Regions from separate parts of the Nocardia sp. NPDC049149 genome, predicted to be linked through region 4. Evidence: riboswitches for the same ligand, from Rfam matches in the RefSeq annotation. Region 4 holds a riboswitch; each other region holds the start of a gene.
The links. A riboswitch is a leader RNA that binds a small molecule or an ion and turns the genes downstream of it on or off. The one in region 4 is predicted to bind cobalamin.
Positions count from the first base shown of each region.

Region 1: it holds a riboswitch for cobalamin, as region 4 does, so the genes downstream of both, ACGFNJ_RS37860 (FecCD family ABC transporter permease) here and ACGFNJ_RS36325 (CbtB-domain containing protein) in region 4, are expected to answer to the same signal.
Region 2: it holds a riboswitch for cobalamin, as region 4 does, so the genes downstream of both, metE (5-methyltetrahydropteroyltriglutamate--homocysteine S-methyltransferase) here and ACGFNJ_RS36325 (CbtB-domain containing protein) in region 4, are expected to answer to the same signal.
Region 3: it holds a riboswitch for cobalamin, as region 4 does, so the genes downstream of both, ACGFNJ_RS25355 (ABC transporter substrate-binding protein) here and ACGFNJ_RS36325 (CbtB-domain containing protein) in region 4, are expected to answer to the same signal.

Region 1 is NZ_JBICTD010000012.1:259,149-264,091, reverse strand. It holds gene ACGFNJ_RS37870 (ABC transporter substrate-binding protein) at 1-590, opposite strand, end outside; gene ACGFNJ_RS37865 (ABC transporter ATP-binding protein) at 623-1,441, opposite strand; gene ACGFNJ_RS37860 (FecCD family ABC transporter permease) at 1,438-2,469, opposite strand; cobalamin riboswitch at 2,502-2,632, opposite strand; gene ACGFNJ_RS37855 (alpha/beta fold hydrolase) at 2,692-3,861, shown strand; gene ACGFNJ_RS37850 (ABC transporter substrate-binding protein) at 3,925-4,943, shown strand, end outside.
Region 2 is NZ_JBICTD010000007.1:274,438-279,380, reverse strand. It holds gene ACGFNJ_RS28905 (nuclear transport factor 2 family protein) at 14-391, shown strand; gene metE (5-methyltetrahydropteroyltriglutamate--homocysteine S-methyltransferase) at 739-3,009, opposite strand; cobalamin riboswitch at 3,162-3,350, opposite strand; gene ACGFNJ_RS28895 (pyruvate carboxylase) at 3,559-4,943, shown strand, end outside.
Region 3 is NZ_JBICTD010000006.1:240,233-245,175, reverse strand. It holds gene ACGFNJ_RS25365 (FecCD family ABC transporter permease) at 1-384, opposite strand, end outside; gene ACGFNJ_RS25360 (FecCD family ABC transporter permease) at 459-1,457, opposite strand; gene ACGFNJ_RS25355 (ABC transporter substrate-binding protein) at 1,454-2,491, opposite strand; cobalamin riboswitch at 2,521-2,736, opposite strand; gene ACGFNJ_RS25350 (ParB N-terminal domain-containing protein) at 2,769-3,830, opposite strand; gene ACGFNJ_RS25345 (SDR family NAD(P)-dependent oxidoreductase) at 4,322-4,943, opposite strand, start outside.
Region 4 is NZ_JBICTD010000011.1:233,305-238,247, reverse strand. It holds gene ACGFNJ_RS36345 (multidrug efflux SMR transporter) at 1-42, shown strand, start outside; gene ACGFNJ_RS36340 (OsmC family peroxiredoxin) at 241-681, shown strand; gene ACGFNJ_RS36335 (hypothetical protein) at 678-1,244, opposite strand; gene ACGFNJ_RS36330 (CbtA family protein) at 1,280-2,074, opposite strand; gene ACGFNJ_RS36325 (CbtB-domain containing protein) at 2,065-2,259, opposite strand; cobalamin riboswitch at 2,329-2,485, opposite strand; gene ACGFNJ_RS36320 (antibiotic biosynthesis monooxygenase) at 2,555-2,869, opposite strand; gene ACGFNJ_RS36315 (alpha/beta fold hydrolase) at 2,930-3,676, shown strand; gene ACGFNJ_RS36310 (A/G-specific adenine glycosylase) at 3,789-4,685, opposite strand; gene ACGFNJ_RS36305 (carbonic anhydrase) at 4,776-4,943, shown strand, end outside.

The sequences.
Region 1 (4,943 bases), on a different contig from region 4:
GCACTCAGTGCGGCAAGTCGCCGATCCAGGTCGGCGGTGAGTTCGCCTGCTCGGTCGGCGCGGCCGGTGATGGCGCCGAGGTTGGTGAGGTCGGTGCGCAGCGCGGTCCACGGTTCGACGATGCCGCGCGGCCGTTCGCCATTGCGCTGACGGCAGCTCTCGGTGAGCGTGTAGGCCGCGATGCCGGCCTTGCGCAACGAGTCCGGGGTGAGGTTTTTCGCTTCGTCGTAGCCGTAACTCCAGCCTGCGACCATCACATCGGGACCCTGCGCCAACACCGTCTCCCGCGAGGGGTATTCGGGCGCCACATCTTTCAGCTGATCGACGGCCGGGCCGTAGTGCCTGCGCAACGTGTCCGCGTCACGCTGCACGCTGGACACCGCGACCACCTGGTCCTGCACGCCCAACGCGAGCGCCATCGAGATCAGGTTCCCGTCGTTCACGAACAACCGCTTGGCCGGCGTCGGAAACTGCACGTCCTCTTCGCAATTGCGGAGCGTGAGATTCCCGCCGGCCGCCTTGTCCGCGCCGCATCCGGCCAGTGCCGCCGCGACGACAACCGCCGCGAGCACCCGGGAAACATGCCTCATTCGTTCGCCTTTCCATTCAACAACAGCGCTGGTCACGGGGTCGGCTCTCTCGGGGTGATCAAGAGATGCGAGTGGTTGGTCTCCGGGTGCGCGACGCGCAGGGCACGCACGTTGAAGACCGTGTCGACGACATCGGGCGCGAGTGCCGTCTCCGGCGCCGCGAGGGGGTGGGCGGCGCCGTTGTGCAACACCAGGATTCGGTCGCAATAGCGGTCGGCCAACGTCAGATCGTGCAGCGCCATGACGACGGTGCGGTCGAGGGTGCGAGCGAGGGCGAGCAGTTCCAGGCGATGAGTGATGTCGAGGTGGTTGGTCGGCTCGTCGAGCAGCAGCACCGGGGTGTCTTGCACGAGCGCACGAGCCAGCAGCACCCGCTGCCGCTCACCGCCGGAAAGATGGTGCACCGGTCGCTCGGCGAAACCGGCCAGATCGACGGTGGCCAAGGCCTTTTCGATCTGCTGCTGTTCGCGCGGTGAACCGGCGCCCCATGGCGGCAGGTACGGGGTGAGCCCGAGCGCGACCACCTCGCCGGCGCGCAGATCGGCGGGTGGCCGCTCGTCCTGCGCGACCAGCGCCACCGTCCGTGCGCGCTGTCGCGCCGACAAATCGTGCAGCACAAGACCATCCACGCGCACCCGGCCGTGCACCGGACGACGCACGCCGGCAAGTACCTGCAGCAGCGTCGTTTTGCCTGTCCCGTTCGGCCCGACGATCCCGATCGTCTCCCCGCCACGCACCGCGAAGCTCACATCGGCAATCACGGTCCGTCGTCCCGCGGCACACGCGAGCCCTTCGACCACCACCGCTCCGGTGGCCAGTGGCCGCTCCGCTGCGCTCTCGGCGCGGTTCACGATTCACCGAACCGATAGCGCCGCCTGCCCATCAGGATCAGGAACGCGGGGGCGCCGATGAGACCGGTGAGGACACCGACGGGAATCTCGGTGGGGCGCACCACGATTCTGGTCGCCGCGTCGGCGACGACGAGGAACAAGGCGCCGCAGAGCGCGCTGGCGGGCAACAGGATGCGATGGCGCGGGCCGACCAGGAGCCGGGCGGCATGCGGCACAACCAAGCCGACGAAGCCGATGCCGCCCGACACCGCGACGAGTACGCCGACGAGGATCGAAAGCAGCAGGAACAGGCCGATGCGCAATTGCTTGACCGGAACCCCCAGTGACGCAGCAGTATCGGCGCCGACGGTCAGCGCGTCGAGCCAGCCGCTGGCGCTGAGCAGTGCGGCACCGGCGAGCGCGACCACGCTCAGCGGCAACGCGATGCGCGTCCAATCGGCGCCTGCGAGGCTGCCGAGCAACCAGAACAGCACCGATTGCGCGGCCGAGGGATCGGGGCGACGGAAGATCAGGTAGCTGCTCAACGCGGCGAACGCGGAGCCGAGCACGGTGCCGGTCAGCACCAGCCGCAGCGGTGTCAGCCCACCCTGCGCGACCGCGATCACGAACACCAACGCCGCGGCGGCCAACGCACCGACCAGCGCCCCGCCGGACAACGCCCACACGCCCGCGCCCGCGAACAGCCCGGAGGTGATGACCGCGGCCGCGCCGACGCCTGCTCCGGATGACACCCCGAGTAGATAGGGGTCGGCGAGCGGATTGCGCACGAGCGTCTGCATGGCGGCCCCCGCAAGCGCCAGCCCCGCGCCGACGATCGCGGCGAGCACCGTGCGCGGCACCCGCAGTTGCCAGACGATGGTGTCCAGCCCGAAGTCGGTGGGGGCGTGTCCGGTGACGCGGTGCCGCAGGACCTCGAGGACCGACGAGACCGGCAGCGTCTCCGCGCCGAAACCCGTGGCGAGGATCATCGCGCAGATCAACAGCGCCCCGAGGACGGGCAGGACGATCGCCGTGCGGACACGGGTCATCGGTGGTGCTCCACAGGCAAGTCGCGGCCTCTCCAGAGTGATCGCGGCAGGGGAGGTCTGACTTTCGCCGGGCGGCGATCACAGTGGCGCGACCGTTCCGGAATTACACCGGATTCCCGCACCTGCCAGGTAGGACGGCGGAACTCTACCGTTCGGTCGGGTTCATCAGATCGTCGGGTTGTGGAATGACAATCGTCCACAGCCGTGCCTACAGTGGAAAAGATGTCGCCGCTGCAAGATCGGCACCCGTCCACCATCGCGGACTGGGACGACGCGCGACGCAGAGCCCGGCTACGGGACACCAGCCCGTGGCACGAGTGGAAGACGTTGCGCCGCACCAGGTCCGTGGCGGTTCGAGTGCTGGTATTGCTCGTCGCCGTGCTCATCGGCTACGCGCAGTACCTGACCCATGACGTGAAACCCGAACAGGAACGGCTCGCGCAAACCGACCCCGCGATCTTGCCGGTCGGCCCGCCCGCCGACCCCAAGGATTGGGACACCGTCGTGGTGGACATGGTCGGTCTCGGCGTGCTCGACGCCAGCGCGACCGCGGGCGCATTGCCCGCGCTGCGCCGAATGGGTGTGGTGTGGGCGATCCGCTACGACAACGAAGGTATCGACACCAAGGTAATCGCCGACCTGATCATCCGCGCCGCCGAATTGTCGGGGCTGCGCAACATCGTGCTCGTCGGGCACAGCATGGGCGGCGTGATCGCGCTCGAGGTCGCCAAACACATCCACCTCGACAGCGACCGCCGGGTGGTCGGGGTGATCCTGGACTGCACGCCGGTGGACCTGAACGCAGTCCGGCCGGAGAGCCGAGGCCGCGGCGAGGACATGGTCCGCTGGATGGGCTGGCTGCCCGGCGCGCGTGAAAGTCGGCTGCTGCGCATCGCGGTGGAGACCTACGCGCGACGGGACCGGTTCGTCTCCGACGGCGGCAACGGCCTCCCGCCCGGCATCCGCGTCGCCGAGCTGCGCGATGTGCTCAGAGACGTGCTGCGCGAGAAGATCTTTTCGCGCAACGCGGCGAGCAACGGCCTGATCGAGGCGCAGTTCACCGCGATCGTGGCGGGCGGTGCGGCCGGTGACTTGCGCGCACTCGCCGAGCCCAAGGACGAAAAGCCGCGGCCCGCTATCGTTTTCATTCGACCGAGGGATCCGGATCGGGACCGGGTTGTCGATGTCGAGTACTCGCATCGGGTGCTGATCGATGTGTCGGGCGGTGTGGACGGCACCTTGTCGGTGGTGCTGGCGCGCAACACGGGGCATGCCAATCCGATGCAACGCCCGGTCGAGTACAACACGGTGATCGAGCAGCAGATCCTGCCGTTCATCCAGCGCTATCAGCAGCAGGTTCGGGCGCCCGCGACCTCGGCCGCACCGCGCTGAGCAGTTCGAACCAGCCTGAGACAAACGGTGTTCGGGCCGGTTTTGTCTTGTTTGAATCCGAGTATGTACCGACCACGCACCTCCCTGTTCGGCCGCCATGGCCGCACCGCCGCCGCATTGCTCGCCGTGGCAACCGTTGCGACCCTCGGACTCACCGGCTGCTCGAACACCGAGAAGTCGGACGGTCCCGTCGCCGCGGATACCCCGCTGCCCACCGAGATTCCGGCGGGCACCAAGCTCGTCCTCGCCGACCAGTCCGAACGCCTGCAGTCGGTATTGCGGTTCTCCGGCGAGCTCGACAAGCTCCCGTTCAAGGTCGAGTTCGCCAATTTCGTTGGCGGACCTGCCGTTCTGGAGGCGTTCCGCGCCGAGGCCGCGGACGTTGCTTCAGTGGGCGACGTCCCACCGATCCACGCCCTGGTCGCAGGCCAGGACGTGCCCATCGTCGCCGCCTATCAAACCAGTACCACCGCCTTGAGACTTGCGGTGGCTCCCGGCAAGTCGATCACCACTCTCGCCGAGCTGAAGGGCAAGAAGATCGCTTACGCCGAGGGCACTGCCCAGCAGGCGGCAGTGCTGCGGGCACTCGACAAGGTGGGACTCAAACCCGCTGACGCGCAGCTGATCCGGCTGCAACTCGGCGAGTTCCCCGACGCGATTCGCACCGGTCAGGTCGACGTCGCACCGCTCATCGAACCGAATATCACACGCTTCCTGCGGACTTCGGGCGCCTCGCTGATCCCGGCCGACCAGACCAAGGATATCTATCCAGGGCTCGCCTACCTGTACGCCCGCCGTGCCGTGGTGCAGGATCCGGCCAAGGCAGCCGCGACTCGGGCCCTGGTCGCCGCCTACATCCGGGCCAACCAGTGGATCAACACCCACCAGGACGAGTGGGCCCGCCGGTATTACGTGGAGAACCAGAAGGTCAGCGCCGAGGACGCGAAGCGCATCGTGGAATCGCTCGGCACCTTCACCTTCCCGCATCTGGACGACCAGCTCGTCGCGCGCCAGCAGGCCACCATCGACGCCATCGACAAGGCGGGCGAGCTGCCGAAGAAGGTGCAGGCGGCCAAGGGCTT
Region 2 (4,943 bases), on a different contig from region 4:
GCGAGCAACGCCCATGCCAACCCCCGACGAACTCGTCCGCGACATGTGCCGCAGCTGGTCCGATCCCGACCCGGACCGGATCAGTGCCTTCTTCGCCGAAGACGCTGTCTACCACAACATCCCGATGGAACCCATCATCGGCCGCCCCGCCATCCGCGACTTCATCGCTGGCTTCCTCACCACCTTCGACGCCATCGACTTCGACATCCACCACCAGGTCGCCAACGGCAACATCGTCATGAACACCCGCACCGACACCCTCCGCGGCGCAGGCCGAATCACGCCCCTGCCAGTCATGGGCTTCTTCGAAGTAGCAGGCGACGCCATCACCACCTGGCACGACTACTTCGACATGGCCACCATCAACCGAGCCTTCGGCCTGGAGGGCTGACCCGAGTTCCGGCAAGGAATCCGCGGAAATTTCCTGGGGATATAGCGGAACCGAATGGAAGCTTCGCGCGTCGAAGACTTGTATCAGGGGATTTCGGGTTGAGTCATGATGTGCGAGGAGGGGTAGGCATGGATCGCTGTCCGGGGTGTCATACGGCGTGGCGGCGGGGGATGAGCTCCAGGTCGCAGCAGCAGCCGGTCAAGCGGGCCGCCGAGCCATGTGAGAGGTACACGTCGAGGCGGCGACAGCGCCCGCGTCCTGAGCCTGAAATCGATTGAGACGCGAGGATTTCGAGGAAAATGGTCGGTGCCCCCTCTAGCTGGGGCGGAGGGGGCACCGACGCTGGATCAGCGCACCGCGGCGGCCGCGGCGACCATGTTGCGCAGCGAGGCTTCCACCTCGGCCTGGCCGCGGGTCTTCAGGCCGCAGTCAGGGTTGACCCACAACCGTTCGGCGGGAACGGCTTTCAGCGCCGCACGCAGCGAGGTGGTGATCTCCTCGACACTGGGCACCCGCGGCGAGTGGATGTCGTAGACACCGGGACCGACGCCGAGGTCGAAGCCTGCGGCATTGAGGTCGTCGAGGACCTCCATCCGCGAGCGCGCCGCCTCGATCGAGGTGACGTCGGCATCCAGCCCCGCGATCGCGTCGATCACCTCGCCGAACTCCGAATAGCAGAGGTGGGTGTGCACCTGCGTGGCATCCGAGACGCCGGACGTCGCGAGCCGGAACGACTGCACCGACCAGTCGAGGTAGGCCCGCTGGTCGGTTTCGCGCAGCGGCAGCAGTTCGCGCAGCGCAGGCTCGTCGACCTGGATGATCCGGATGCCCGCCGCCTGCAGATCCACCGTCTCGTCCCGGATCGCCAGCGCCACCTGCCGCGCCGAATCACCGAGCGGCTGGTCGTCACGCACGAACGACCAGGCCAGAATGGTCACCGGCCCGGTGAGCATGCCCTTGACCGGCTTGTCGGTGAGCGACTGGGCGTAGGTGATCCATTCGACCGTCATCGGCGTCCGCCGCGTCACGTCACCGAACAGGATCGGCGGCCGCACGCAGCGGGTGCCGTAGGACTGCACCCAGCCGAGCTCGGTGGCCGCGAAGCCGTCGAGCTGTTCGGCGAAGTACTGCACCATGTCGTTGCGCTCCGGCTCGCCGTGCACGAGCACGTCCAGGCCCAGTTTCTCCTGGAGCGCAACGACATCGGCGACCTCCGCGCGCATCCTGCGGACGTACTCGGCCTCGTCGATCTGGCCCTTGCGCAGTTCGGCACGGGCAACCCGGATCGCCGAGGTCTGCGGGTACGAGCCGATCGTGGTGGTCGGCAGCGTCGGCAACTGCAGCCGATCCTGTTGCAGCACACGGCGTTCCTCGGCGGGCGCCCGCTTGACGGCGTCCGGGCCGAGTGCGGCCAGCCTGGCGCGGACCTGTCCGTCGTTCAGGCGCGGATCGGCGTGCCGCGAGGCGAGCGCGGCCCGTGCCTCGGCCAGTTCCGCGCCGATCGCGTCGGGACCTTCGGTCAGTCCGGTCGCGAGCAGCCGTACCTCGGCCACCTTTTCGCTGCCGAACGCCAACCACGACCGCAGCGCGTCGTCCAGTCCGGTTTCGACGGCCAGGGTGTAGGGCACGTGCAGCAGCGAGCACGAGGTGGACACCGCCACCGACCCGGCAGAACCGAGCAGGGTGCCGAGTGTGGCCAGCGACTTGTCGAGGTCGGCACGCCACACGTTGCGTCCGTCGACGACACCGGCGACAAGCAGCTTGCTCGCCAGCGCAGGCACCGAGGCGACATCGGAAACATCGGTGCCGGAGGTGAAGTCGAGCGCGACACCCTCGATGTCGGTGTCCGCCAACGCGGTCAGCGCGCCGTCGGGGTGCCCGAAGTAGGTCGCCACCAGGATGGCGGGCCGCTCCGTCGTCGCGGTCAGCTCGGTGTACGTGCTACGCACCAGCGCGATTTCGTCCGCCGTGAGATCGGTGACCAGCACCGGCTCATCGATCTGCACCCAGCTGACGCCTGCCGCGGCGAGCCTGCCGAGCAGATCGCGGTAGAGCGGAACGAGTTCGGCGAGCCGATCCAGCGCGGCGCCGCCGGTGGCCTTGGCCAGCTTCACGAAGGTGATCGGGCCGACCACCACCGGCCGTGCGGCGACGCCGAGCTCCAGCGCCTCCTGCACCTCGTGCAGCAGCTTCTCGGGGTTCAGCGAAAACGTGGTGTCCGCACCGATTTCGGGCACCAGGTAGTGGTAGTTGGTGTCGAACCACTTGGTCATCTCCAGCGGTTCGACCGTCTCGTTGCCGCGCGCCGCGGCGAAATAGCGGTCGAGCGGATCGGCGATTCCGGCCACCCGCGGTGGCAGCGCGCCGAGCAGCAGGGCGGTGTCGAGCACCTGGTCGTAATACGAGAAGGTGCCGACGGGAATCGAATCCAGGCCCGCCGCTTGCAGTTCGGTGAATTGGGCGGTCCGCAGCTCACGCGCAACGGCGTGCAGCTGATCGGCGTCGATCTTGCCTGCCCAATAAGCCTCGGTGGCTCGTTTGAGCTCACGCCGCGGCCCCACCCGAGGTAGCCCGAGAACCGTTGCGGTGAACGGTGTCTTCTGTACAACAGTCACGATGTTTCTCCAGTGCTGAGGTCGTCGCGAACCATCGCCACAGGGCGGCGCGGTTAGACCAAGTGACACGCCAGAGAATCCCGGCAGGAGAGCCCGACATATCAGCACTGGTAGAACCGCGCGCCCAAATCCACGAGGCGGTGGTCGCCGGATACGGCGTATCCGGCACGGCTGGCAGGTCTTCGGACTCACAGGCACCGGCCGTATCGGCCGACCTACTGGCCGTCGCTTCCCAAGTCGGTGAACTCAGTGCGTCTGACGGCGGTCGTTCCTGCATACCGCTGCGGGACAGTCCCGGATTCTCACCGGGTTCCCTCTCGCCCGCCCACCCTTTTCTGGATGGCCGAGCTCGACTCCGTTGCGCGACGTCGGGGCTCCATCTCGCGCGCACCGGTGAACCAGCTGCATCCACGAGCATAGGCCGCCGCGCGCCGGGCCGATGTGACGGCACCGTGAACGCAACTTCGCAACGCTGTCCGACCGGGTTGTGAAGATGCCTGCGAAGGGCCCTTCCGTGTCTGTGAGGTGGGCGGGGGCGGGTACCTTAGGCCAATGTTCACGAAAGTCTTGGTTGCCAATCGCGGCGAGATCGCCATCAGGGCCTTCCGCGCGGCCTACGAGCTCGGCGTAGGGACGGTGGCAGTCTTCCCCCACGAGGACCGCAACTCGGTGCACCGGATGAAGGCGGCCGAGTCCTACCAGATCGGTGAACAGGGGCACCCCGTCCGGGCGTACCTCTCGATCGACGCGATCATCGACGCGGCCAAGTCGGCGGGCGCCGACGCGGTGTACCCCGGGTACGGCTTCCTGTCCGAGAACCCGGATCTTGCGGCGGCCTGCGCTCGCGAGGGCATCACCTTCATCGGTCCCTCCGCGGACGTGCTCGAGCTCGCGGGTAACAAGGCACGGGCCATCGAGGCGGCCAAGGCGGCAGGCCTGCCGGTGCTGCGCTCCAGCGAGCCGTCCGCGGACGTCGACGCGCTGATCGCCGCGTCCGAGCAGCTCGACTATCCGATCTTCGTCAAGGCGGTCGCCGGTGGTGGCGGCCGCGGCATGCGCAGGGTCGCCGCCGCCGAGCAGCTGCGCGAGTCCATCGAGGCCGCGTCCCGCGAGGCCGAGTCGGCGTTCGGCGATCCGACGGTGTTCCTCGAGCAGGCCGTGGTGAACCCGCGCCACATCGAGGTGCAGATCCTGGCCGATCAGCACGGCAACGTGATCCATCTGTTCGAGCGCGACTGTTCGCTGCAGCGCCGCCATCAGAAGGTGATCGAGCTCGCGCCCGCGCCGAACCTGGATCCCGCACTGCGCGACCGCATTTGCGCCGACGCCGTCTCCTTCGCCAGGCAGATCGGCTACAGCTGCGCAGGCACCGTCGAGTTCTTGCTCGACGAGCGCGGCAACCATGTCTTCATCGAGATGAACCCGCGCATCCAAGTCGAGCACACGGTGACCGAGGAGATCACCGACGTCGATCTGGTGCAGTCGCAGCTGCGGATCGCGGCGGGGGAGACCCTCGAACAGCTCGGCCTCAGCCAGGAGGCGATCACCATCCGCGGCGCGGCGCTGCAGTGCCGGATCACCACCGAGGATCCGGCCAACGGCTTCCGCCCCGACACCGGCCGTATCACCGCCTACCGCACCCCGGGTGGTGCAGGCATCCGGCTCGACGGTGGCGCCAACCTCGGCGCGGAGATCGGTGCGTACTTCGACTCGATGCTGGTGAAGCTCACCTGCCGCGGCCGCGACTTTCCCGCGGCGGTGTCGCGGGCCGCTCGTGCGCTCGCCGAGTTCCGAATTCGTGGTGTCACCACCAACATTCCGTTCCTGCAGGCGGTGCTCGAGGACCCGGACTTCAGGGCGGGCCGGGTCACCACGTCGTTCATCGACGAGCGCCCGCAGCTGCTCACCCTGCGCGGTTCGGCCGACCGCGGCACCAA
Region 3 (4,943 bases), on a different contig from region 4:
CGCCATCGCCACGAACGCGCCCGCCAACGCGCCGCCGACCAGTGCGAGGCCGGTGCCGCCGAGCAGCACGCTCACCACGAGCGCACCCAGCGACGCACCCGCATTGATGCCGATGATCTCCGGACTGACCAGTGGATTCGTCGCGATCCGCTGCAGCACCGCGCCGGAGACCGCGAACGCGGCACCGGTGCACAGTCCGGTGAGCACGCGCGGTAGCCGATCGGCGACGACGACGTCGTATTCGATGAGCGTGCCTCCGCCACCGAGCACCCGAAGGACATCGCCGACGGTGAGCGGATAGTGCCCGATCGTGAGCGACCAGGCCGCCAGCGACAGCGCCACCGTCGTGCACACCACGGTGACGAGCACCGATCGACGATGCACCCGGAAGACGAGATGATCTCCGGGAGATCGCACAAGTATTGTGCCGCTGGGTAATACGCTGCGTTCGAGGAGCGTCACAGGGTCGCCACCTTCCGATTGCGCACGAGATAGAGGAAGAACGGCGATCCGGCGAACGCGGTGATGATGCCGACCTGGATCTCCTGCGGTTGGGCGACGACCCGTCCGAGAATGTCGGCGAGCAGCAACAGAATCGGCCCGAGCACGGCACACCAGACGAGCACCCACCGATAGTCCTGTCCGGCGAAGGCACGGGCGATATGCGGAATGACCAGTCCGACAAAGGCGATCGGCCCGGCGATGGCCACCGCCGACCCCGCGAGCAGCACCACGGTCAACGCGCCTGCGGCGCGGACCGCGATGAGCCGCGTGCCGAGCGTGCGTGCCATGTCGTCGCCCATGGCGATGGCGTTCAGCGGCCGCGACACCGCGAGCGCCAGCACCGCGCCGACGGCGATGAAAGGCACGATCGCCCCGACGGATTCGAGAGTGGCGCGGGTCAACGATCCGACCACCCAGAATCGGAAATTGTCGAGGGTGGTCCGGTCGAGCAGGCTGATCGCCGTGGTGATCGATCCGCACAGCGCGGTGCACGCCGCGCCGGCCAACACCAGTTTCACCGGTGTCGCACCACCGAATCCCAGTGAGCCGAGGGTGTATACGAAGACGGCGGCGACGGCGGCGCCGACAAAGGCGAACCAGACGAATACCGCGGGCGAAGTCGAACCCAGTGCGCCCATGGCGATCACGATGGCCAGCGAGGCGCCCGCGTTGATGCCGAGCAGGCCTGGCCCGGCCAGCGGGTTGCGGGTGAGTCCCTGCATGACGGCTCCGGCCAGCGCGAGCGCGACACCGGCGAGCAGACCGGCAACGGTCCTCGGCAGCCGGATGTATCGCACGATCCGGTCGGCATCGCTGCCGCGGAAATCGGTGAATGCGGCGACCGCCTGATCGAGCGTGAGCGGGTGCGTGCCGACCAAGACGGACGCGACGCAGACAGCGACGAGCACGGCACCGGCAACGACCAGGCCGGTGCCGCGAGCGGTGCGCGTCACCGCCGGAACAGATCGGGGTGGATCAGTTCGGCGACAAGCTCGGTCGCGTGGGCGATGCGGACACCGGCGGCCCGATCGGCGAACAGGAACGGGTGCACCGCGCCCTTGCGGACGGCAGTCAGATTGGCGAAGGCCGGGTTGCCGACGATCTTGTCGGCCTGTGGCTGCGCATCGGCGCGCGTATAGGTTGCCTTGCAACACATGCTGGTCAGAATGATGTCGGGGTCGCGGGCGATCAGCTGTTCGGCGCCGATCTGGACGTTGCGGCGTTCGGTGAGATCCGCGAAGGCATTCACCCCGCCCGCGGCGTCGATGATCCGGGTGACGAAGTCGATGCCGCCCGCGACGGTGTAGGAACCGTCGTCCTTCGGCGTGACGACCGCAACGCGAGGCCTAGGCGCGCTACCCACTTTCGCGCGCACCGCATCGATCCGCGCACCGAGTTGCGTGACCACCGATTCGGCACGCTCGGACATGCCCCACAGCGCGCCGAGATCGCGCAGATCCGCATACACGTTCTCGAATCGCACTGTCGCCGGGTCGATCGCCTCGTCAGCGAGCCCGTCCGCGCTCGGACACAGCGGGCTCACGATCCACGTCCGTACGCCGAGGTCGTGCAGGCTCGCGCGGGTGCCGACGCTCGACTGCGACGACTTGGCGAATACACCGTTGAATCCGGACAACACGAAATCGGGGTTCTTCGAGAGCAGTTCGTCGCGACTGGGCAGCTTCTCGACATAGGTCGTTTTCGCCTGCGCCGCCTGATATTCGGGCAGCACCGCGGAATCCAGGAAAGCCGTCGTGACCAGCCGATCGGTGACGCCGAGCGCGTGCGCGATCTCGATCGACGGTTGGTAGGCCGCGTAGATCCGCTGGGGCGGCCCACCGACGGCGACGTCGATCCCGCAGTTCGCGCGGGTGACGGCGGTGGCGTCGGTGGCCGCCGGTCCGGGTTGCGCACCGCAACCAGCCAGCACGATCGCACAGGCGACCAGCGCACCACTACGTAGGCGCGCGAAAACAGATGGGGTCAAGGTGACCGCCTTCCAGGTCCTCGTGGAAACGGGTACTGCGTAGCCGTGGCCGGTCTCCTGGCTGACGGGATGTCGCGCGACGGATCTACCTTCCCAGGGCACAAGTGCCCCAGTGGTTCCGGAGGAATCGCTTCCTCCGGACCGATCCGTCGCTCCCGATCACAGTGGCGAGGGCCGCACCGGTACCACACCGGTTTCCCGAACACCACGACTGCGCGGACTGTACCAAGCTCCCTCCGAAATCGGACAATGCGAACCTGGGTTGCCCCGGGCAGCACTAGAGCTGGTTGAGCCGTTCGGCGAACTTGAGCCAATCGTTGGCGATCGTGCCCGCCAGTTGCGCAACGGTTTTCGTGCAGTGGTCGGGGACGCCGACGGCCAGCGCGTCCCATTCCTGCTCGGTCGGGTGCGCCGCCAAGCGGCGGAGCAGCGCGCGGCCCGGTTCGGTGAAGCGCAGGGACGGATCGGTCCGCAGCCCCTGGATCAGCACCGTCGGGTCCTTCGGTTCATTCGCGGTCTGGGGACCGCACGGCTTCTTCTTCGTCGCCTTGGCGACGTCGGTATGTCGCCGCGGTACCGGCTCCTCGCCCCGCCTGATCCGTTGGCGCACATCATGTGCCGTGCCGACGGAGACACCGGCGGCCTTGGCCAGCTCACGGATCGGCGCCTCGGGCATGTCCGCGATCAGCTCGCCCACCCGCCGCCGACCATCGTCGGCGCTCAACGAGCGCGTCCTGCCGTCGCGCCCCATCCTGATGTTCGACTGGCCATCTTGATCAGTTGAACTCAGCCGGATCCGGCCGACGGTGCCGTGCGCGAGACCGACCGTCGCCGCGATAGCACGATCAGACCATTCGGGAAATTGCGCGAGTATTCGCGCGGCCGCGGCTCTGCGATCGGACAATGACAAAGGCAGGCCGTGACTATTGTTCATTCGCACAGACAATACGAATGCTTCATGGTCCGTTCCGTCGAAAAGTTGTGCACGAATCGTAGTCGCGCCGCGCAGCACAGCCGCTTTCACGCGGTGGATGCCGTCGATGACACGCATCGTCTTCTTGTGTATCAGGATTGGCGGCAGCACCGCATCGACCTCGGCCAGCGCCCGGATATGTTCGACGTTCTCGCCGAGAATGCGGGGCGAGCCTGCGAGAGCAAGGGTCTCCAAACGGATTTCGACGACACCACTGACGTTCGCGCATTCGTAGCGCCCCGGCAGTACCACCTGGAATCGGCCATCGGAGGAGTCTGCGCCGAACGGTTCGACGGCCGCGGACCGTATCGCCGCTGGCAAACCCACCTCCCGAAGCACAGGTGTGGATGTCAACCCTTCCATCATGGTTCCCTCTCTACAACACTCTCAACACTGAGCAACCGCCGTGTAGGCGGCCCAACACATTTCACCGACGGCGTGCAACACCGAGCACGACGTCCGGCGGGCGGGTGAGCCCGCAAGATATTCGCAATACTTTCTGGCGGAATCAAACTGGCGCCGACAGCGATGTCCGAGAATTCACTTCGTGTTCGCTCCGGTACCACAATCACTGTCGGCGAACCCGACGCAGACAGGTCGGGATTCGACGAATATCCCTTTACCCCAAGGGAATTGACATACCAAGCGCCGCGTAGTGCGGCCTCGCCGAGCGGAGCGCCGCGCGGCCGACATAGGTACGGCTTAGCTAACCCCTTCTGATCGCGTCGCGGACAGAACGCACTCTGCCCACCTTCGCCGGGGACTGTACCGGAGAAAACTTCCAGCCTGAACGACGACTCCCGCGCCCGGCAACCGCTGCCGCACTACGTCTACGACCCGGTGCGCCGCAACTCGATTCAGCGCTTGTCGCGCTGGCCTTCGGCGAGCTGTTCGCTGGTCTTGTCGGCACCGACGCGACGTTGCATGGCGGCGACCAGACCGGGCGCGACGCCGGCGACCATGGCGGTCAAGCGCAAAGTCAGCGGAGCAACGTCCACCTCGGCCTGGTTCTTGTCGATGGCGCGGATCGCCGCGTTCGCCACGTCTTCCGGTGCGCGGGTGCCGACACCGAGCGGCAGCGACGCGCCGGAATCGGCGAACATGCCCGCGTCCCTGATATAGCCGGGGAACACCGTCGAGACGCCAACGTTGTGCGGCCGCAAGTCCTCTCGCAGCGCGAGCGCGAAACCGCGCATCCCGAACTTGGTTGCGTTGTAGAGCGACGCCTGCCTGGACGCGGTCTTCCCGGACAGCGACGAGATGAAGACCAGGTGCCCACGGCGCCGGGCCACCATCTGTTCGGCGGCCAGCTTCGCCGTGATGATCGGCGCACGAAGGTTGACATCGAGCGCGCGATCGACCTCGCCGACGGAGTAGTCCGACAACAACCCCATGGCAGGCAGCGCGGCGTTGGCCACGACCACATCGATCTCGCCCGCCGCGCCAAGCAGTTTCTCGATCCCGTCCCGGTCGGCCAGA
Region 4 (4,943 bases):
GTCGGCGGCATCGTGCTGGCCAGGGTCACCAACCCCGAATAGTCACCGACGCAGCGCGACAAGTGATTTCGCGGGCACTCGGGCAGCTCGCCAGGCACGGGCAACACCCGTCGACGGCCCAGCTGCCCCTGGGTGTCGATGTTGCTAAGCCTGCACTCGAGTCCGACGCTGAGACGCGGCTACGCCGACTGGCTAGGCTCGGTCTGCACCTTCACATCGATTTTCAGCGAAAGGATTGTGATGCCTACACGTACCGCGCGTACTGCCTGGACCGGCACTCTGCAGGAGGGTTCCGGGCAGGTCGAGCTGGCCAGTTCCGGTGTCGGCAAGTACGACGTGTCGTTCCCGAAGCGGTCCGCCGAGGACGCCGACGGCACCACCAGCCCGGAGGAACTGATCGCGGCGGCGCACTCGTCCTGCTACGCGATGGCGCTGTCCGCCCAGATCGGCAACGCGGGCGGCACCCCGGAGAGCCTGGACGTCGAGGCTGACGTGACCCTCGGTCCCGACCCGGCGGGCGGCTTTCGGATCAGCGGCATCAAGCTGACCGTGCGCGGCAAGGTCTCCGGCATCGACGCCGACGCGTTCGCCGCCGCGGCCGAGGCCGCCAAGGCAGGCTGTCCGGTCAGCAAGGCCCTCGCCGGCGTCGACCACATCACCCTCGACGCAGCGCTCGCCTAGTTCGACGCATGGCTTTCCGAATGCCCGGTTTCTCCCGCGAGGAGCCGGGCATTCGGCTTTGCGAAATAGGCACGGGCCGCCGGGTGGTACATCGCGGGGACGGCCACCAGGACGGCGACGATATGCACCGCGCGGAAGACGCCGATCACCGCGGATTCGGCGGTGACGTTCGCGAACAGGTCGCCGAATTTGTCGGCGGACAGCAGCGCGGCGAGCGGTTCGATGATCAGCGAGGCCAGGCCGATCACGCCGATGCCGAAGGTCAGCAGGAGCCGAGCCCAGCGCGCGCCCTTGGCCATTCGGATCGCGACCAACAGCACCACCAGGTAGATGCCGAGCCGGACGGCGAATCCGGTGGCCGGGTCGGCCACCACGACGTCGTCGCGCTCCAGCAGCCGCGCGGTCTGCACGATGGCCTCGGCGACGCCCGCGAGCAGGGCGACGACCAGGCCGGCGAAGGCGACGCGGACCGCGCGCGGCGGTCGGTGGCCTGCGGCGGCGGTGCGGTCAACGGTGCCCGAACGATGCGATGCGGGCCATAACGAAAAGGCAGTGCCGGTCATGACACCGACACTGCCCTTCGAATTCCGGATCCGGATCAGCCCGCGGTAGCGATCGACTCTCGTACCGGAGTATCGGTGCGCGAGGTGAATTCGGTGAGCGCCGCGAATCCGAGGGCCAGGCAGGCCCACAGCGTCGCGGTCTCGGCCAGGGACGCCACCCGGAACTGCCACAGCAGGCTGGCCGGGAAGTCCGCCTTCACCTCGTTCACGCCGGGCAACAGGATGTAGCCGACCGCCGTGACGAGCACGAACGCGCCTACCCCTGCGATCAGTCGCAGCGTGCTCAGCTGGGCACGCAGCAACTTGTAGACGTACACGCCCGCGCCGACGGCCGCGAGGCCGAGCAGCACCGCCGCGACCCACAGCAAGGTGCGTTCGTTGATGGTCTCCGGATCGCCCACCGCAGGAGGGTTCGCCGGATATTTGAAGAACGGGACCGCCACGATCGCCGCCCAACCGCCGAGGCCGAGCGCGAGCGCGAGCCGCGGTCCGGACAGCGCGGTGAAGCGGCGCGCGAAATGCGCCACCGAGGCGAAGATCGCGCCGAGCGCCAGGCCCGCGAGGCCGAGCGCGAGGAACTGCCCAGCCTTCTGGCCGGTGCGGCTGACCAACGGTTCTTCTTCGTCGCCGTGCGAATGTCCGCCCGCCGCTTCCGGTTCCGCGCCTGGCGCGTGCTCTGCTGCCGCGGCACCGGCTTCCTCGATGGCGATGGCGGCATCGACCTTCGGTTCGCCGACGAAGTAGCCGACGGACGCGGCGAGCAGGCCCGCGATGAGTCCGGCGAGTAAGCCGCGCAGCAGTAGGGTTTTCAGCGATCCGATCAGTGGCACGGAAGCCCCAGCAGGTGGCGCCCGTCGTGCATCAGCTCATGCAGATACATCCCGCTGCGCGAGATGACGCCCTGGTCGAAGCCGACCAGGTACAGCGTGAGCAGTGCCAGCAGTACGACACCTACCGTGACGAGCACAGTGGCGAGTGAATCGGTTGCCCGGCTCGGCGAATGCGCGATGGCCATAGCGAGTTCCTCCCAGGGATGCGCGCGACCGGACGTTCGTCCGCTCAGGCGCTTTCCGCGTCCCATGTCGAGTGGTCACCGCGAAGGTGCCGGTGTCTGGCTTTCCGGCACCCGAGTACTGGGTGCGTGGAACACAGTGGCGCGACCGCTCCGGAATCACACCGGAATTACCGCATCACCCTCGCGTTTTGTCCTTCGAACTGTGACACCTGCGTGCACCCGACGTCAATACGACGGATGATCGACGCGCCACGGGGCCGGGCGCGGCGAGCGGTGGACTCGGTCGGCCGTTCGCTCAGGAGGCCGACTTCGGCGCGACGTCGATCGCGACCTCGAATTCGAGCAGCGACGCCCCGGTGGAGACCGGCTTTGGCCGCTCGCCCGCGTGTGCCGCTTGCCCGGTGCCGTCCCGCCACGCCTCGAAGGACTCCTGCGAATCCCATTGGGTGACAACAAAGTACCGGGTCTCGCCGGCGACCGGACGGAGCAGCTGGAAACCGAGGAACCCCGGCGAGCCCTCGACCGCGTGCGCCCTGGCCGCGAACCGCTTCTCCAGCTCTTCCCCCGCGCCTTCGGGAACCTCGAGCGCATTGATCTTCACAACAGCCATGCTGACCAAGCTAATGGTTGCCGCGAACCGGTCTGTCGGGGACTCGTATTGTCGAGGTTGATGTTGTATGACGAAGGCGGCACCGGCGCGCCGATTCTGCTGCTGCACGGGCTGATGGGCAGCGCGCGAACTTGGCGCGATCAAGTGGGTTGGCTGCGCGAATACGGCCACGTCTACACCTTCGACGCCGCGGGGCACGGCCGTCCTGCTCCCGCGGAGCTGACCACCGAGGCCTTCGTCGCCGACCTGGCGGCCGCGACCGCGGACATCGCTGAGCCGATGGTCGTCATCGGACATTCGATGGGCGCGCTGCACGGCTGGGTCTTCGCCGCCACTCACCCCGCGCGGGTGCGTGCGCTGGTGGTCGAGGACATCGCCCCGGATTTCACCGGCCGCACCGCGGCCAACTGGGCCGCGATGATCGAGGCGTGGCCGCAGCCGTTCCCGGACGCGGCCGCCGTGCTCGACTTCTTCGGACCGGTCGCAGGCCGCTACTTCTTGAACTCGTTCGAGCACGGCCCGGACGGTTACCGGCTGCACGGCTCGGTCGCCACCTTCCGCGACATCTCCGAGGAATGGGGCAGCCGCGACTTCTGGCCGCAGTGGCAGGCCGTGCGCGTGCCCGCCCTGCTGCTCGAGGGCGAGCACACCATCACCCCGCCGGGGCAGATGCGCAAGATGGCGGAAATTCACCCCGACGCCGAACACGTACTCGTCTCCGGCGCAGCCCATCTCGTGCACGACGACCAGCCCGAGCGCTACCGCGCCGAAGTCGAACGCTTCCTCCGCCGCGTGCTCAGCAGCTAGGCCCTGTGTCGAAGCCCCTGGGGCCGAACGCATCCGACTTGGGCTGCGACACGAGCCCTGGTCGCCCGGCAGGCGAAGCAGCGGTGGGCGAACTGATGCCACCTCGGCCGAGTCAGGTCGCGGAGCCGCCTTCACCCGCGAGGGCGAACAGGCCTTCGGAGGTTTGCTCGATGAGCCCGTCGACCAGCAGCGAATCCAGCGCGCGGTCGCGCTGGCCTGGGTCGCGCGTCCACGCGAGGTCGAGGCGAACCCGTTCGACCGGTCCGGTCGCCCCGCGCAGCACATCGAGCAGGCGGCCGCGCGCCTGGCGATCGGTGCCCTCGTATTTCTGGGTGCGGCGCACCACCTCGGTGACGGGACGCCCCGCGGTGACCCAGGCGCAGGTCGGCAACGGACAGCGGGCGCAGTCCGGGGTGCGGGCGGTGCACACCGTCGCACCGAGCTCCATCAGCGCGGCCGAGAACACCGCGGCACGGTCGATCCGGCGCGGCAGCAGTGCCTCGGTCTCCGGCAGGTCCCGCGACGACGGGTTGCCCGCCTCCGCACGACCGTGCACCGCGCGAGCGACCACCCGGCGCACATTGGTGTCGACCACCGGAACCCGTTGCCCGTAAGCGAAACACGCGACCGCCCGCGCCGTGTACGCCCCGATGCCGGGCAGGCTCAGCAGCACATCGACATCGGTGGGCACCTCGTCGCCGTGCTCGGCGGCGAGCACCCGTGCGCACTCGTGCAGCCGCAGCGCCCGCCGCGGATAGCCGAGCTTGCCCCACGCCCGCAGCACATCGGCCTGCGGCGAGGCCGCCATCGCCGAGGGCACCGGCCAGCGCGCCACCCAGTCCCGCCAGATCGGCTCGACTCGGACCACCGGCGTCTGCTGCAGCATGATCTCGCTCATCAAGATCTGCCACGCGGTCACGCCCGCCCGGCGCCACGGCAGGTCGCGCGCGCTCTCCGCATACCAGTCGAGCAACACGTCCGCATCGATGCTGTTCGGTGCTTTCCTCACACTTCCTGCCCTACTGTCTGCGCTCGGTATTTGCGGACCCGTAACCAAACGGACTCGCTGGTAACTCGAGCCATGTGCACAATGGCTGGTATGCCTGATTCCAATCCGATCAGCGCCTGGAAGTCTTTGCGCGAAGGCAATGATCGCTTCGTCAACGGCACGCTGCTGCATCCTAGCCAGGGCGCCGCCGACCGGGCCAAGCTCGTCAGCGGCCAGCATCCGTCCGCGATCCTCTTCGGTTGCGGTGACTCCAGGGTC